One region of the Shewanella sp. Pdp11 genome, then DNA from elsewhere that is predicted to be linked to it. Evidence: predicted binding sites of a transcription regulator. Region 1 holds the regulator's gene; each other region holds the start of a gene.
What was found. Region 1 encodes sigma-54, which starts transcription at its own class of promoters, with help from an activator protein. Its sites were predicted from a motif close to GTTGGCACGNNNNTNGNNT; they were not measured.

Region 1 (4,214 bases):
GACTCAAAGTTGATCACTAATTCTTTATCGACACTGCCGAGCAGAATTTGTCTCACTTGATCGCTTAAATCATAGATATTCAGGTTCGACGTATCTATGTAGTGATCGACCAGTTTTGACATAGGCTCGAGCAGTTTCCCTTCCCGTTTTATTGCTTCTTGTAAAGAGACTTGGCTCTTTGACAAAGGGTGCAAACGGCGAGTCTCGCTGTAACGCTTAAGCAGAATTTTATCGCTAGAATTGAGGAAGAAGCTCGTTAACTCAGTATCAGGAGGTAGGCTCGCGAGTTGTTTAACTAGAACCTTGTCCTGCTCTGGCATGTTACGCACGTCGACACTGATGGCGACGAGATCGTTACTGCCTTTGAGTTGCTCAAGCAAAGTGCCGATTAAGGGCAAGGGAAGGTTATCGACACAGTAATAGCCGAGATCTTCGAGTACCCTTAGGGCGACAGATTTACCTGAGCCTGAGCGGCCCGACACTATGACCAGTTTCATCCAGTGATTACCTGATAGAGTTCCGTTTCATCATGCGTCTTGCGTAATTGTTTTAATATTTGCTTGTCGCTCAGCTTTTCGGCCATGCAAGACAAGGTACTTAAGTGTTGCTGACATTGGTCAGCAGGCACCAGTAGTGCAAATAAAATATCAACAGGTTGCTTATCGATAGCATCGAATGCTATCGGCTCTTCACACTTAATGAGTATGGCAATGGGCTGATTTATATCGGTTAATCGACCATGTGGAATGGCGATGCCGTTCCCTATACCTGTGCTCCCCATCTTTTCGCGCGCCACTAGGCTTTCGAATATCTCTTGAGATGAGAGGGTCGGGTACTGGGCAGCGACTAAGTCGCTGATGAGTTCCAGTACCTTTTTCTTGCTGCCCGGAGTGGCGCAGGTAGTGCACTCCGGCCGCAGTATGGTACAAAGTTCCATTATTAGTGTTTTGTTAACTTCTCTTTGTGTTTAATAACCTGACGATCAAGCTTGTCAATCAGGGCGTCTATAGCGGCATACATGTCAGCATGCTCTGAAGTTGCAAAAACTTCACCACCGATAAGATTTATTCTCGCTTCGGCAATCTGTTGCATTTTCTCGACATTGAGCACAACGTGCACATTATTGATCTGTTCGAAATGGCGTTCAAGTTTTGAAAACTTTTCTTCTACATATGCGCGTAACGATTCGGTAATTTCGACATGGTGTCCACTCAGGTTTATTTGCATAGAAACGTCCTCCGATATCCACTGTAGGTTATAAACTTTTACGCTGATTAGAAGGCGGAATGAGCATAGCCTCTCGGTACTTCGCAATGGTTCTGCGGGCTACGTTGATCCCTTGTTCTGCCAGAAGTTGTGCCATCTTACTGTCGCTTAATGGTTTTTTCTGGTTTTCCGCTGCAACCAGTTTCTTAATGAAGGCTCTGATTGCTGTGGATGAGCACTCCCCACCATCGTCAGTTCCGACGTGGCTAGAGAAGAAGTATTTTAGTTCAAAAAGTCCCTTAGGGGTATGCATGTATTTTTGGGTGGTCACCCGTGAGATGGTGGACTCATGCATTTCTACCGCTTCGGCAATATCGTTAAGCACCATAGGTTTCATGGCTTCTTCACCGTATTCGAAGAAACCTTGCTGATATTGCACTATGCAATTCGCAACTTTAAGTAAAGTGTCGTTACGGCTTTCTAGGCTTTTGATAAACCATTTAGCCTCTTGCAGATGGCCACGAATAAATTGGCTATCGGCTTGGTTTTTAGTACTGCGCGCCATCGATGCATAATGTTGATTTACATTGATTTTTGGCATGCAGTCTGGGTTCAGTTCAACCACCCAGCGGCCATTCTTCTTCGACACAGACACATCTGGGATGACGTATTCGTCATCGTTGGGCGTAATCAATAAACCTGGGCGGGGATTGAGGGTTTGGATAAGCGCGATGCCGTCCCTTAACTCATCCTCTTTTAATTTAGTCTTACGCATCAACAATCTAAAATCGCGCGCGGCGATCAGATCTAAATGATCTTTGATCAACATGCGGGCATTTTCGAGGTGTGGAGTGTCAGCGGCGAAATGCGACAGTTGGATCAGCAGGCACTCGCTTAAATCGCGGGCGGCCACACCAATGGGATCAAAATGTTGAATGCGCTTGAGTACGGCTTCAACTTCGTCAAGCTCAACTTCAGGATTGCCCATGGCTTCGAGAATTTCTTCAGTGCTTTGAGTGAGATAGCCTTGATCGTCGATGGCATCAATAATGGCGGTGGCAATGGCTAAATCGGTTTCAGAAAACGGCGTGAGGTTTTTTTGCCATTCTAAGTGCTCATACAAGCCTTCACTGGTCTCACCTTGGAAGGGCATATCATCTTCACGACTGCCGCCGGGGCCAGAATTAGGGGAGGCAGTGAACACTTCATCCCAGGTGGTGTCCATGGGGAGCTCGTCGGGCATGGATTCTTTGGTTAAGGACTCTGCCGTGTCTATTGTGGAGCTGTCTTTCTCAGGCGGCAGAGTGCTCGATTCACTGAAATCCGTATCGGAAAGCGTTTGGTTTACAGGGTCTTTAGTGGCGTCGAATTGATCCTCTTCCAGCTCGAGAAGGGGATTAGAATCTAAGGCTTGCTGGATCTCTTGCTGCAGTTCTAATGACGACAGTTGCAACAGACGAATGGCCTGTTGTAATTGTGGCGTCATGGTTAACTGTTGACCCAGTTTGAGCTGGAGTGACGCTTTCATGTTACCGCTGATCCCTACGTTATTATTGTTGGATGAGGTCGCTTGTTATCATCTTGAGTGGAGCACAATGCTGGCACAAATTGCCTTCATTGGCTCCGCTTGATTAACTATAGCCTGAATTGTTCACCTAAGTACACAGCCCTAACTTGCTGATTGTCTAAGATCTCTGCAGGTGTTCCTTCGGCAATCAGGTTTCCGTGACTCACAATATAGGCATGTTCACACACATCTAATGTCTCGCGAACATTATGGTCGGTGATCAACACGCCAAGGCCTCGACTTTTGAGCTGTTCGATAATCTTTTTGATGTCGATAACTGAAATCGGATCGACACCCGCAAAGGGTTCATCGAGCAAAATGAACTTAGGATTTGCTGCTAACGCCCGTGCAATTTCGACACGGCGACGTTCGCCCCCCGACAATGACATGCCTTGGCTGTCACGGATGTGGGTGATGTGGAATTCTTCGAGCAGATGCTCGAGTTGTTCTTCCCTTTGCTCTTTCTTCAATTCTTTGCGCGTTTGCAGTACGGCCATGATGTTGTCATGGACGGTCAGCTTACGGAAGATACTGGCTTCCTGCGGCAAGTAACCTATGCCTTTGCGGGCGCGCAGGTGCATAGGATCCGCGGTTAAATCATCATCGTCGATAAAGATGTGGCCTTTATCGCTTTTAACCAGACCGACGACCATGTAAAAGGTGGTGGTTTTACCCGCACCGTTTGGGCCGAGTAGTCCAACAACTTGACCTGTCTTTACCGTTAGACTGACGTCTTTAACCACTTGGCGACTCTTATAACTCTTCGCCAGATTTTGTGCTCTTAGGGTGATTTGGGTCATTTAGAGTCCTGCTTTTTCACAGGTTTATCCGCTGGCGCGTCAGGTTTGGCATCATCTTGATAGTTTTCTGGCTGAATAATAGTGATCACGCGATCGTCACCACTACCTGTGCTCTCAGCAATCAATTTTTGCTGGATAATGTTATAGCGGATCACATTACCCGTCACTTGGCTACCCGCTTGATCTAACGAAGCTTGGCCTTTCAGTGTCAGGGTACGGCTTGCCATATCGTAACGAATTTCTTTCGCGCTCGCCGAGGCTGGACGGCCATCGTCTAACACTTGGTTGTAAGTTGCGGGGTTACCAGTGGCCACTAAAATTTTGCTATTTTCACCTTCGGCAGAAAATGCACGCAGTTCATTTGCTTGGATTTTTATCGAGCCTTGGGTAACTTCCACCGGACCAAAGAAGATGATCTGGTTGTTCTTGATATCTGCCGTTTGGCTCACTGCTTTGATTTTAACTTCCTGCTTTAGGTCGTCGACTTTAGCAAAGGCGCTCATGCTCATTATTAGCATTAGGCTGGCAAGTAATACGTTATTTTGCTTCATATGTTCCTACTACCTGACTGGTCAATTTCACTTCTTGCGCGTTGAGGTCGGCATAAAGGCCTTGGCCTTGAATATTAAAATCTTTCCCTG
Region 2 (4,214 bases), 1.5 Mb from region 1:
GCGATAGGGCTTCATCACAGTAATACAACCTAAGGGTAAAGCCTGCAGAATTTGGATCTGCTGTTGACGACGAAGCGACTCCTGCCACTCAAAATCCTTGAGCACTTGATCACGCACAGCAAAGGCATCGACAGGCTCACTCGAGCGGTTAACTATGATTTCCCCTGCTAAGGTAGATACTGATATCAAGCCAGCAATAACGATAAGGCTGAGTCGCGTAAATTGACCGACAGCTGTGGCATGTAAGCTCATAGTTCACCCCTCTGTTCGTGCAGTAAATACTGTAGGTAAATAGTGTAGGTAAATCATGCTGTAAGGTAATGCACGTCAGCCTGTTAAGCCCCACTCTAAACCGCCTTGAGCTTAACCCATGACTAAGCCCCATAAAAAAGCAGAGCCTACGCTCTGCTTTACTATCCCTCGAACCACGCTAGGCATCAAGTTGAATCACCATTCATTCGCCAGTTTACTTAACCAGCATTTTTAACCGTAACAAACTCTGGGTAAGCATCGATACCACAATCAGACGCATCCATACCATTGTATTCTTCTTCCTCAGTCACACGGATCCCCATGGTTTTCTTAATCGCATACCAAACCACAAAGGATGAACAGAATACCCAAGTAAAGATGAAGGCTGCACCGGTCAACTGCCCAGTAATGGTCGCATCAGCGTTGGATAATGGCACACACATTAACCCAAGGAAACCCGCCACGCCGTGTACTGAAATCGCGCCCACTGGATCATCGATCTTAATGCGATCTAAGCCCACAATAGAGAACACCACTAAACCACCAGCAACCACACCAATCACGCCCGCCATTAACAATGAAGGTGATAGCGGATCTGCCGTAATCGCCACTAAACCCGCCAGAATACCGTTGAGTATCATGGTTAAATCCGCTTTACCCCAAATCATCTTACATACGATAAGCGCAGAGATAGCACCAAATGCCGCCGCAGTATTAGTATTAACGAACACTTTTGCCACTGAGCTCGCATTCGCCGCATCCGACACCATTAATTGCGATCCACCGTTGAAGCCAAACCAGCCCATCCACAGAATAAACATACCTAAGGTTGCCATTGGCAAATTAGAGCCTGGGATAGGATTCACTTGACCGTTAGGGCCATATTTACCCTTACGTGCACCGAGCAATAATACCCCCGCAATCGCTGCAGTCGCACCAGTCATGTGCACAATACCGCTACCCGCAAAGTCCACAAAGCCCAGTTTTGCGATAAAACCTTGGCCCCAAGTCCAATACCCTTCCACTGGATAGATAACCGCAGTCATTACCACAGAGAAGAACAGGAAAGCCCATAACTTCATCCGTTCCGCCACGGCGCCAGAGACAATTGACATCGCCGTTGCCACAAACACCACTTGGAAGAAGAAGTCAGATTCTAATGCATGGCTCGCATCCGATGATTGAGAACCGATTAAGGTACCAATCGATGGCAACCAGCCTCCTTCAGTGTTATCGACATACATAATGTTGTAGCCAACCAATAGGTACATCACACAGGCAATCGCGTACAACACCACGTTCTTAGTTAAAATTTCAGTGGTGTTTTTAGAGCGAACTAAGCCCGCTTCTAACATGGCAAATCCCGCTGCCATCCACATTACCAAAGCACCTGAGATCAAAAAGTAAAAGGTATCGAGTGCAAAGCGTAGTTCAGTGACTGTGCCACCTAGTTTTGTTAATTCTTCCATTATCAGCCCCTTATAGCGCTTCTGTATCGAGTTCACCCGTACGGATACGGATAGCATGTTCTAAGTCGACGACGAAGATCTTACCGTCGCCAATTTTCCCCGTATGAGCCGCAGTGGTGATGGCCTCAATCAACATGTCGAGATTTTCAGCCTTAGTGGCAATTTCTAGTTTTACTTTTGGCAAAAAATCCACCTGATACTCGGCGCCACGATACAACTCTGTGTGCCCTTTTTGACGGCCAAAACCTTTAACTTCGGTCACCGTCATGCCTTCAATACCTATTCCGGCGATAGCTTCACGGACATCATCCAACTTAAACGGCTTGATGATAGCGCTGACTAGTTTCATCCTGACCTCCAAAAAAACGCGATTGTTATTAACTTGTATCAAAGGTAATTCAATCATTAGGCCAAAAATTTAACTTGCTGATTAATTTAAAATTTAACTAAATAAGATTATTTTTAAAGGTTAAAAATGCACCATAATCGAGCACAAACAAGTGCAACGCACTCTTTTAGTGAGCAGCTTAAGTGCAGTCGCTATTCGACCTTAGGCCTATTGGTAACAAGGTTAAATTGAGGTCTACTGGAAAAGCGTAAATCGAGATGAAATCTGAGCATCACAGTACAAGCTCTTAAACAAAAGCGAAGATCATCACTAAGACAATCATCAAGCGCAGAAGGAAGGCCCGATGTTAAAACCTGAAGAATGTGTTCTCGTTATCGTCGATGTGCAGGGAAAACTTGCACAAATCATGGATAACAGTGACAAGCTGCACCAACAACTACAGACCTTAATCCAAGGTGCACAATTATTTGAAATACCCATACTCTGGTTAGAACAGCTACCCGATAAGCTCGGAGCAACCAGTCCTGAGCTTCAAACCTTGCTAGAGAAAAGCGGCTCCCCCATTGCCAAGCAACATTTTAGCGGTTGGCACTGTGAAGAGTTTGCGCAGGCACTCACTAAGACAAATCGTAAACACGTCATACTGGCGGGCATTGAAACCCATGTGTGTGTTTATCAAACCTGTTGTGACCTTATAGAGCAGCAATATTCGGTGCATCTCGTCGCAGACGGCGTCTCGTCACGCAGTGCTGAGAATAAACAACTGGGTATTCAGATGATGACAGCCAGAGGCGCCTTATTAACGAACGTTGAATCACTATTATTTGAATTACAACATCAGGCCCAAGGCGAGCGCTTTAGGGCATTATTAAAACTGATAAAATAGTCTTAAATTTATTTAGGGTAAAATAATAAAGGTCACATTAACTTGTGACCTTTATATTAAAAAAACGTTACGAATATTAAATTAGAAACGACCAGTCAGACCTAAACCAATAAATACACCATCAGCATCGGAATCTAATTCTCTAGCTAACTCAAAGTTTGCAGAGAAGCTATCAGATAGACGTAACCAATAAGCGGTTTTTAATACTAAAGTATCATCATGACCATCATCAGTATAACCTAGACCAACAGACCATGATTTAGTCACATACCAATCAGCGCCTAAATTGAATGTGTCGTCAGAATCTTGATGTGTCCAGTTTGCGCTCAAATCAACACCAGTGGTTGATTGCAGTGCAATAAAGCTACGCACTTTTAAACCGTATGATTCTTCGATGCTATCGCTGCCATCGTTATAGAAAGCAGATACTGCAGAGCTATCGTTGAAGTAATAACCGACTTCTGCACCGTAAGTGTTCCAGTCAAAACTGCCGATTTCAGAACGTTGATAGTTAGCAGCAATAAACCATTTAGAAGCAAATACATAAGTGCCATCAACACCAACGGCATCTAAATCTGATTCATCATAATTGCTGTAATTAACACCAACATTAGACGTTTGAGCTAAAAATCCATTAAGCGCATAAGGACCTTTAGTTTGGTCAACTGGGCTAATGTAGTAACGATAATTCGCGTTCCACAGACCATCGCTGAACTCTTCAGAATTTGCGCTATATTTTAGGCCTGCTTCATGCTGAAATGAGTTATCTTGTGCAGCAGCGGCATTAACCCGACATTCCGCACCTAATTTAGGAATAAATTTGCCGATAGCGTTCACCCAATACCTCCAAAATGATCTGCTGGTCTCCTGTTAGCTCCGTTACTTGTGGCGGAGCGTCTCCCTGTCGATATTCATATATGCCACCAAAGCGCAAAAAGATCCAACGGGCCGTCGGCTGCTGGGTCGGTTTCTTTTTCATATCCGCCACGCTGCGGTTTTGCTCCATTAATCCCTGCCGGATACGGTGCTCCAACGCGGCATAAATCATCAGGCTACAGGTCATCACCATCAGCAGCGCTTCAATCCGCTCCGGTTTTTTCAGGTACAGTGAGGAGGTTAAAAACTCCGGGCTCTTGAGAAAACGAAAGCCTCGTTCGACATTCTGCTGCGCTTTATAGGTGGCGAGTAGTTCGGCCATGGTCAGCGTATCGCTGTGGTCATTGGTCGCCAGGATGAACACACCGGTCTGGTTGCGAGC
Region 3 (4,214 bases), 2.4 Mb from region 1:
AATAGTTTACGGGGCGCTGAATTTGATGACCCAAGTAAATTAGCTGGTGTGCGAGTCAAACGACGCGTCTCGAAGGATTATCCTATATTGAGCAATAACTTATGCTTCGTGTGTAAAAACGACTCGGTATCTATTTATGTTCGTTCTAACTCATTCGAACTCAAAACAGTAGGCGAAGCCCTACAAGATGGCAATAAAGGCGATCGGATCAGAGTCAAAAATAGCAGTTCAAACAAAGAACTAGATGCTATAGTCACGGGCATTGGCGAAGTTGAAGTAAGAATGTAAAATAATCTAAAGCTTTTTTATAAGCTGCCGATACCCCAGTTAAGAAATCCCGTACACACGACGCTGGAGCCGAAAATGGCAATTGATATTAGCAAACTCAACACTGCAACGACCGCACAAGTTCGTTCAGGTGCAACTAAAACTAGCAGCGATCAATCTGCTCAAGTTGCCACAAAATCGACAACACCACAAAGAACCGACTCAGTGGTGATTACAGCGCAAGCGCAACAACTGCAAGGAGCTCAGACTAAAATGGCGAGCCTTCCTGAAGTTGATCAAAAGAAAGTGGCCGAAATTAAACAGGCTATCGCCGAAGGCCGCTATAAAATTGACCCTGAAAAGTTGGCTGCCAATATTGCAAGTTTTGAAGCCGAACTTAATGACTTGAATAAAGAGTAACTATGACTGAAATAGCTAAACTGGTAGATCTACAACACGCCCATTTGGCTGTTCTTAAGCAAATCATACTCAAGGAAAAAGGCGCTTTGGTTGACCAAAACGCCGATTTACTGCTTTCTCTTGCTAACGAAAAATCACAATGTCTGAAAGAACTCAAAACTAATGATGACATTTTGGCAAACCACACTGATAAGTCTCAACTCACTCAGCAAACCGAACTCGTACATAAAATGGCCGTTGTCAAAGACGCATTAACTGAATGCAAAGCATTGAACGATCAAAATGCCAGTTTAATTGAGATGAATTTAGCCAGTCTCAATCGCTTCGCTCAAGCTTTACAAGCCAGCAGAAACGCCTCCAGCCTTACGTATAACGATAAAGGCAAGACCTCAACTATCTCAAGTTTAGGTAATGATTTAAAAGCCTAACAGGCGCATCAATTCCTACTCTGTATTTCCAGCTTCTAAGCTCTGCTCTGATTAAAGATTAAACTTTAGTACTTTGCAGAAATAGAAAAGCCGCATACTACTCGTATAGTTCGCGGCTCAATAGAGTCATGTAGAAATGACTAGAAATACGTGACTTCTTTCACTCGCTGTGGACGGCTCTGTTGTTGATACAGTGCCCATACCCGTGAAAAATCCAGTTCTAACTCAGTAACATAATGATCGCCAGCCGGATAACTCTTAACGACCCGCGCCCCACGGATCACGCCAGAAACCGATGCTTTAACATTATCGTCCGTCAACATCCAATCACTGACACTGCTGTTTGCCGTTATTTTCTGCCCATATACTTGTTCCGCTAATTCACGGTAGGCCACAATTTTTGATGCTTGCATGGCCATCAACACTCTTTGTGATTGCTCTTTAGCCGGTTGAGTCGCTAAAGGCGCATATCCTATGGCCGTTAACTTAGGAAAACTCGGCGGCGGCACATCTTCCCATTGCACATATCTATCTTTAGCCGCGCAGCCAGTTAGCATTAGCGCCGCAATAAATAACAGGTAGCGTTTCATTTTCCATCTCCTAAAACACGCACTTCATTCATGCCTGGACTCGCCTGACGATATAAGACGCCATTTTGTGACACAATTTGCTCCGATGGCTGCATGTAGTTTGCCAACTCTTTTTGAGTCACAAAAGTTTGAGAGGCCGATACCACGCGATTGTTACTTATATTCACAATCCGAGTATTGATCGCCATACCATTGGTAACTGGGCTCATAGTCGAAACGACAAGATGCTCAACGGGAAGATTTTTCGACAATTGTTGCCAATCTCGCGTCAAAATAAAATCCCCATTAGCCGTCACTCTCAAGCCATCAGCTAAATTTAAATCAACCACATTAAACTGAAAGCTATGGAGCGACGTCATTAATCCTTGCTGTAACTGCTGCGCCAACGCATTTGTACCATTCATGTCACCTACTAATACTGGGGTTGCGACGACAATTGGTTGATCAGAACGCAGAGCATCATTTTGCTTAACGAGCTCTGTCACTATTCGCTGTGCTAAATGGTTGATCACTGCCGTTGGCGGCAACCCATTGCCATCCACTAAACTCGGCTTGGGCGGTGTAACCGATTTAGCCACACATCCACCTAACATCAGTAATGTTAAGGGAATAATCACACGCTTTAGCATTGGAGTTACCTCATTTGTGGGTGTACAGGCCATTAAATCACTCACACTCTACGCGTCTCATTTTTGTGAGTAACAAAAGCCAGCAATCTTCGGACCAAAATTGACTCCAGCCCGACAATATTATTCTCATATGCTGTATATCGACTGCACCAATGGAAACTTTATCGAAAACTCTCGTTACTCAGGCATGGAATTTGCTTTGTCGGTATATTAGATTAAGTGTCAGGAAACTGGCTCGATTAGCAAGCTCGCCAATAGCTTAGCGATAAGGATTGTATTGATGCATATACCAGGTTCAGCTTCGCTCATCATTTTGAGCCTTGCACTCTTGTCTTTGCCTACTCAGGCCGAATGGATAGAAGCCAGTGGTGAAGCGACTATTCTCAATGGTAATACGGCTCAAGCAAGAGAAGAAGCGATTAATCAAGCCGTTAGCTACGCTACATTAAGCACTGGCATTCAAATATCCAGTGAACAACAAACGACAAACGGTAACCTTACTCAAAATAATTTTGCGATTAATCGCAACGCCCAAGCCATTAGTATTCAACTTGTGAGTGAACGGATCCAAGGAAACAAAATTTATGTATCCTTACGACTCGATCTAAATGATGATCCTACGCAGCAGTGTCCAAATGGACAATTAAAGGCTGCGATTTTAATCCCTCAAGCACAAATCAAAGATCGTACTCAGCTCAGATATGGGCAGCTTTCAGGTTTTGAAGAAGTTATTTCAGAAAAACTTGGTAGTGTTATAGACGATTACTCCGCCACAGGCTTTAGCCACACTCACGCTAAAGAACTGCTCGATATTAAACAAGATCTAGTGGATATCCGCGGTTATCGACTCCCAAGCTGGCTCAGTGAAATTACCGACAGCCAATATATCCTCCAACCACAAATTATGGATATCTCAATAGAGCCAGTGCCGCCAACCTTCCTAGGATTCTGGGATGAAGCTCCACTCAGGCAATTCCAGTTCAAACTTAGCCTCTATCATGGGATCAGTGGCGAAGAAGTTTGGAGTAAAAGCTACAGCACATCGGCGCCATGGGAATTTGAAGAACAAGCCATTATTGCCCCGAATACGGACAGATTCTGGCGATCATCCTATGGCAAAAATCTTACTAAGTTAATGCAACAGGCTACCCATGATTTAGACAGCACACTCAATTGCAGACCCTTACTCGGCCAAGTCGTGAGCCGCCAAGCGGACAGGATCATTTTAAATCTCGGCCGTAAACATGGCATTCGTGTCGGGGATAAATTCCAAGTCGTATTACAGCAAAACCTACCGGATAGACTCAATGAAATGCGCGCAGTCGCAACCAAAAGTCGAGCCACGGTAAAAATCGAACAAGTGAGTGAAGAAAGCTCAACAGCAGTACTTTTAGACCAAAATGCAGCCTACAATGTGCAGATAAACGACATAGCGCTTAAGATTTAAGCAACTAAATCATAAGCCTTTTAATCAGAGATAAAACCAGTATAATCACTGTCGTCTCTCTATAGCTCAACAGGATAGAGCAGCCGCCTCCTAAGCGGCCGATCGGGGTTCGAGTCCCTGTGGAGAGACCAGATAATGCTTGTGTGATTTCAACTTCACTTGAAGATTTTTCTGATAAGAATAATTTTCAAAAACACATTTAAAACTTCCTCAGTCTATATCCCTTAAAAAACAGCTCTGTTAATCGTTACTATAAAATCCAATACCAGGATAAAGCTACATTGCGGCATTGCCCTAAACTTGGCTAAGTCAGTATAATCCAACACACTGATGTTTGATGAGCCTTCAGAGCTCAACCTAGGAGAGCTTGCTTGGCCAACACTTATATACCGCTAGATCAATACCGCCGTAAGTGGATTTTCAACCACAAGGA
Region 4 (4,214 bases), 520 kb from region 1:
GTGGCAAAAAGCCGCATTTTTCTTTGTGGTGATAGGCACGAACGCCATCATTATTTACTTAGCGTCGAGCTTAGTGGATTGGAAATATATCGCCCAAAGCGTATTTGGCGGCTTAGTGATGGCCTTGCCTGAAAGCGCTCAAGCGTTAGCTGCGGTTGTCAGCTTACTTGCGGTGCAGTGGCTGGTGTTATATTGGATGTATCGCCGCAATATTTTTGTCAGAATTTAATCTGTTTGCTTAATAGCTTGAGCCGCACACACTCAGTGTCTGCGGCTTTTTTTACATTATTTTCTGGATGTAAGTCATCACTTACTTATAACTTATCAGTTGGCCAATCGATGATTACGAGGGAATATTCGCGATAATTTATTAAATGACAGCGTTGTCTTTTTGTGTTATTTGTTTTAACATCACTGAAACAATGGTGCGTTTGGATGATAACATTAGCCATTGCGGACGAGTCGCGATACGGATATTCGGGAACTTAGGCATTAATTTAAACCCCGTTATCACCTAAATAATTAATTACTATAAGAAGCAGGTTTATGGAAATGACACTCGATAAAAGCCAGCAGAAAAGCAGCTTTCTCCCCATGGCCATAGTGGCCGCTCTCTTTTTCATCCTCGGATTCGCCACTTGGTTGAATGGTTCTTTGATGCCTTATTTGAAACAAATATTGCAACTGAATCCCTTTCAAGCGTCGTTGATCCTGTTTTCTTTCTACATTGCAGTGACCTTTACTGCCTTGCCATCCGCTTGGCTTATTCGCAAAGTCGGCTATAAGAATGGTATGGCGATAGGCATGGGTGTGATGATGTTGGCGGGCTTACTGTTTATCCCTGCTGCGGAAACACAAATATTTGCCCTATTCCTTTTCGCCCAATTAGTGATGGGCGCAGGCCAAACCCTATTACAAACTGCGGTTAACCCTTATGTGGTGCGTTTGGGGCCTGAAGAATCTGCGGCCGCCCGTGTGAGTGTGATGGGTATTTTGAATAAAGGTGCGGGTGTGATTGCGCCTTTGGTGTTCTCTGCACTGATTTTAGACAGTTTTAAAGACCGTATTGGTACTGAGCTGACTCAAATTCAAATTGAAGAAATGGCCGACGGCCTAGTATTCCCTTATTTAGGCATGGCGATTTTTATCGGAATTTTAGCGCTAGCGGTAAAAAAATCCCCATTACCAGAATTATCCAATGAAGATGAAGTGGCTGAAAATACCGATAAAGGCCAACTTAAAGCGGCACTGTCACACCCTAACTTAGCCTTTGGCGTGCTGGCGCTGTTTGTGTATGTAGCGGTGGAAGTGATCGCTGGTGACACTATCGGCACTTTTGCGCTATCACTCGGGGTTGAACATTACGGGGTGATGACCTCCTATACTATGGTGTGTATGGTGCTAGGTTACACGCTCGGTATCCTATTAATTCCTCGCTTTATTTCACAGCCTAAGGCCTTGATGGTGTCGGCCATTTTAGGTTTGCTGCTGACATGCGGTATTTTGTTCGGCGACAATAACTCCTACGCTATCGCGAATGTTGTGTTAGTGCCTTTTGGTGGCGTTGCGTTGCCAGACACCCTGTTGATGATTGCCTTCCTTGGTTTAGCCAATGCAATTGTTTGGCCTGCAGTATGGCCGTTAGCCTTGTCTGGTATGGGTAAATTGACCAGCACAGGTTCTGCGCTGCTTATCATGGGGATTGCAGGTGGCGCCTTTGGTCCTGTGTCTTGGGGCTTAATGAGTTCGGCGACAGATATGGGTATGCAGGGCGGTTATATGGTGATGTTGCCCTGTTATCTGTTCATTCTGTTCTACGCGGTAAAAGGTCATAAGATGCGTAGTTGGTAGACAAGTAAGCTTGAGTTGCTAAAAAGAAGCCCTCGATGATGAGGGCTTCTTTGTGTCTTATCTAAGCGGTTCTTGTGAACTTTATACTAAGGCCAAATTAGAACGCGTAACTTACGCTCGCAAGTACGGTATCTGAGTTTTTAAATACACCATCAGAGACCTTTTGATCGCCGCTAAGATCTGTGCCTAACCAAGCGAGAGAAAGCCCAAAACCTGATAGTTCAGTCGATACGCCAACAGAGTAATCTGAGTAGCTATCAAAACCTTCACCGTCATCTAATGCATCACCCACGTTATAGCCGTAGTGCAGATCGAGGCTCCAATTCTCAACAAATTCATAGGAATAGTTAAGCTCAGCGTAGTGATAGTCTAAATCAGTGCCGCCATAGTCATTGGTGTACCAGTAAGCGGCGCGAAAGCCTTTAAAATCCATACCAGCCGTGACTTCAAAGTAGCCTATGTCACTCTCGCCAGAGTAGTTATAACGGTTAAGGGTAATGTCATAGGTCAGATCTTCGTTGATCTCACCGCCATAGGCGACATAGAAATCGTATTCGATGGCAGGGCCGTTATAGCCTGGCTCATCAAAGTCCACGTTACTTGCCCAAGCGCCGACAGAGAAACCCGAGTCGAAGCTCCAATCGATACCGCCTTGCAGGGCAGGATCGCCAGCGGTTTGTGATACGCCGCGAAAACGATAGTCGTTAGTGAGACTAATTTCCCCTGTTACTTCGGCGGCGGCCATGCCGGAGAATAGGGTCGTGGTTAGCGCGAGTCCGACAAGCTGTACCAGCCGTTTTTTATTCAGATTGTTATACACGGTATTTCTCCCATTTTCTTTGTTGACTCGGACGTGTTACTGGCGGCCATGGTTATTCAATCGTGCCAGTGCATCCGTTGGTGTGCCAAACAACAGCCTAGGAAAACCCGTTGCTGTGACCTCATGGCGAGTATTGCTAAGATAACTTAGCTTGTTTGAGGCTAACATCAGCCTCGTTGATCTCATTTTTGTTCGAAAATGACGTAAACCTTGCGGCAGGGTTCCACGACTTCCCAAGTGCCTTGAAAACCCGCGGGTATAATAAACCTGTCGCCCACAGTGAACGTCTACGATTGACCTTGAAGATCTGTGATAACACTTATCCCTTCGAGGATTTCGCAGTACTCGTATTCAGTGTAGTTTATTTTCCAAGCGCCTGATTCACTTTGCCAAATTCCACTGTGAAATTGATCACAAGGGCTAGAATAATGATTCTCTAATCCTTGAGTTGGATTGCCTGCTAACAACTTTTCCGTCGGTAACTGATAGGTTTGGACGGCTGTTTGCGCCGTAGCAAAGCGAATAATGGCGTTGATACTCACAGTCATTTGCGATTTCCTTGTTGAGCTGACATTCGGCTATTTCATCGTAGGCATTACAAACTCGGCTTGAGTCTGTTTACCCACGGGCCAGCGGGCAGTAATTGCCTTACGTTTGGTATAAAAACGCACGCCATCTGGACCATGCATGTGCAGCGGCCCAAAGAGTGATCGCTTCCAACCGCCAAAACTGTGGAACGCCATCGGTACCGGGATAGGTACGTTCACTCCAACCATACCGACTTGTACGTGGTGACAGAAATGCCTTGCCGCTTCACCACTTTGGGTGAAAATCGCCGTGCCATTGCCAAATTCGTGTTGGTTAATCAGCTCAAGCGCCGTTGGATAATCTTTCACGCGCACAATCGCCAGCACTGGGCCAAAGATTTCTTCGCGGTAGATGCTCATTTCAGGCGTGACGTGGTCGAACAAACAGGCGCCGAGGAAATAGCCCCGTGGATTTTCTTCAACACTCAATTTACGGCCATCGACCAGCAGCGCTGCGCCTTCTTGTACACCGGCTTCAACATATTGGGTGACCTTGGCAAGGTGCTGTTTGGAGATCAGCGGACCCATTTCCATCTCTGGCGTTAGGCCGTTGCCGACTTTTAAGCTTTGGATTTGCGGTAGCAGTTTTTCCACTAACGCATCGCCCACATCGCCTACCGCGAGTACGACAGAAATCGCCATACAACGCTCACCAGCACTGCCGTAGGCTGCGCCCATTAAGGCGCTAACGGCTTGATCTAAATCCGCATCTGGCATAAGTAACATATGGTTTTTCGCGCCGCCTAAGGCTTGCACGCGTTTGCCATGTTTAGAGGCTGTGCTATAGATGTATTCGGCAATCGGCGTTGAGCCCACAAAGCTCACCGCTTGCACATCTTTATGGGTGAGTAAGGTATCGACGGCTTCTTTGTCGCCGTTAATCACGTTAAACACGCCATCGGGAAGACCCGCTTCTTTAAGCAGCTCGGCAATACGCATCACCGAGCTTGGGTCTT

Region 2: a site for sigma-54 is predicted at 2,118-2,136, ahead of AYJ58_RS21355 (P-II family nitrogen regulator). Genes of this name have one in related genera too.
Region 3: a site for sigma-54 is predicted at 2,516-2,534, ahead of AYJ58_RS17495 (flagellar assembly protein FlgT). Genes of this name have one in related genera too.
Region 4: a site for sigma-54 is predicted at 2,743-2,761, ahead of AYJ58_RS08505 (TorF family putative porin). Genes of this name have one in related genera too.

Annotation. Positions count from the first base shown of each region.
Region 1 is NZ_CP015194.1:1,397,633-1,401,846, forward strand. Features, by position in the region: gene rapZ (RNase adapter RapZ) at 1-497, opposite strand, end outside; gene ptsN (PTS IIA-like nitrogen regulatory protein PtsN) at 494-937, opposite strand; gene hpf (ribosome hibernation promoting factor) at 940-1,227, opposite strand; gene AYJ58_RS06160 (RNA polymerase factor sigma-54) at 1,256-2,734, opposite strand; gene lptB (LPS export ABC transporter ATP-binding protein) at 2,842-3,573, opposite strand; gene lptA (lipopolysaccharide transport periplasmic protein LptA) at 3,570-4,124, opposite strand; gene lptC (LPS export ABC transporter periplasmic protein LptC) at 4,111-4,214, opposite strand, start outside.
Region 2 is NZ_CP015194.1:4,853,547-4,857,760, forward strand. Features, by position in the region: gene AYJ58_RS21345 (hypothetical protein) at 1-252, opposite strand, end outside; gene AYJ58_RS21350 (ammonium transporter) at 471-1,721, opposite strand; gene AYJ58_RS21355 (P-II family nitrogen regulator) at 1,732-2,070, opposite strand; gene AYJ58_RS21360 (hydrolase) at 2,414-2,956, shown strand; gene AYJ58_RS21365 (putative porin) at 3,038-3,784, opposite strand; gene AYJ58_RS21370 (IS1634 family transposase) at 3,765-4,214, opposite strand, start outside.
Region 3 is NZ_CP015194.1:3,945,391-3,949,604, forward strand. Features, by position in the region: gene flgA (flagellar basal body P-ring formation chaperone FlgA) at 1-288, shown strand, start outside; gene flgM (flagellar biosynthesis anti-sigma factor FlgM) at 364-687, shown strand; gene AYJ58_RS17480 (flagella synthesis protein FlgN) at 690-1,115, shown strand; gene AYJ58_RS17485 (LPP20 family lipoprotein) at 1,256-1,705, opposite strand; gene AYJ58_RS17490 (FlgO family outer membrane protein) at 1,702-2,334, opposite strand; gene AYJ58_RS17495 (flagellar assembly protein FlgT) at 2,615-3,781, shown strand; tRNA gene AYJ58_RS17500 (tRNA-Arg) at 3,837-3,912, shown strand; gene AYJ58_RS17505 (DUF2947 domain-containing protein) at 4,153-4,214, shown strand, end outside.
Region 4 is NZ_CP015194.1:1,921,545-1,925,758, forward strand. Features, by position in the region: gene nagX (transmembrane glucosamine N-acetyltransferase NagX) at 1-229, shown strand, start outside; gene nagP (N-acetylglucosamine MFS transporter NagP) at 553-1,851, shown strand; gene AYJ58_RS08505 (TorF family putative porin) at 1,949-2,671, opposite strand; partial or broken gene AYJ58_RS08510 (cupin domain-containing protein) at 2,854-3,219, opposite strand; gene AYJ58_RS08515 (CoA-acylating methylmalonate-semialdehyde dehydrogenase) at 3,250-4,214, opposite strand, start outside.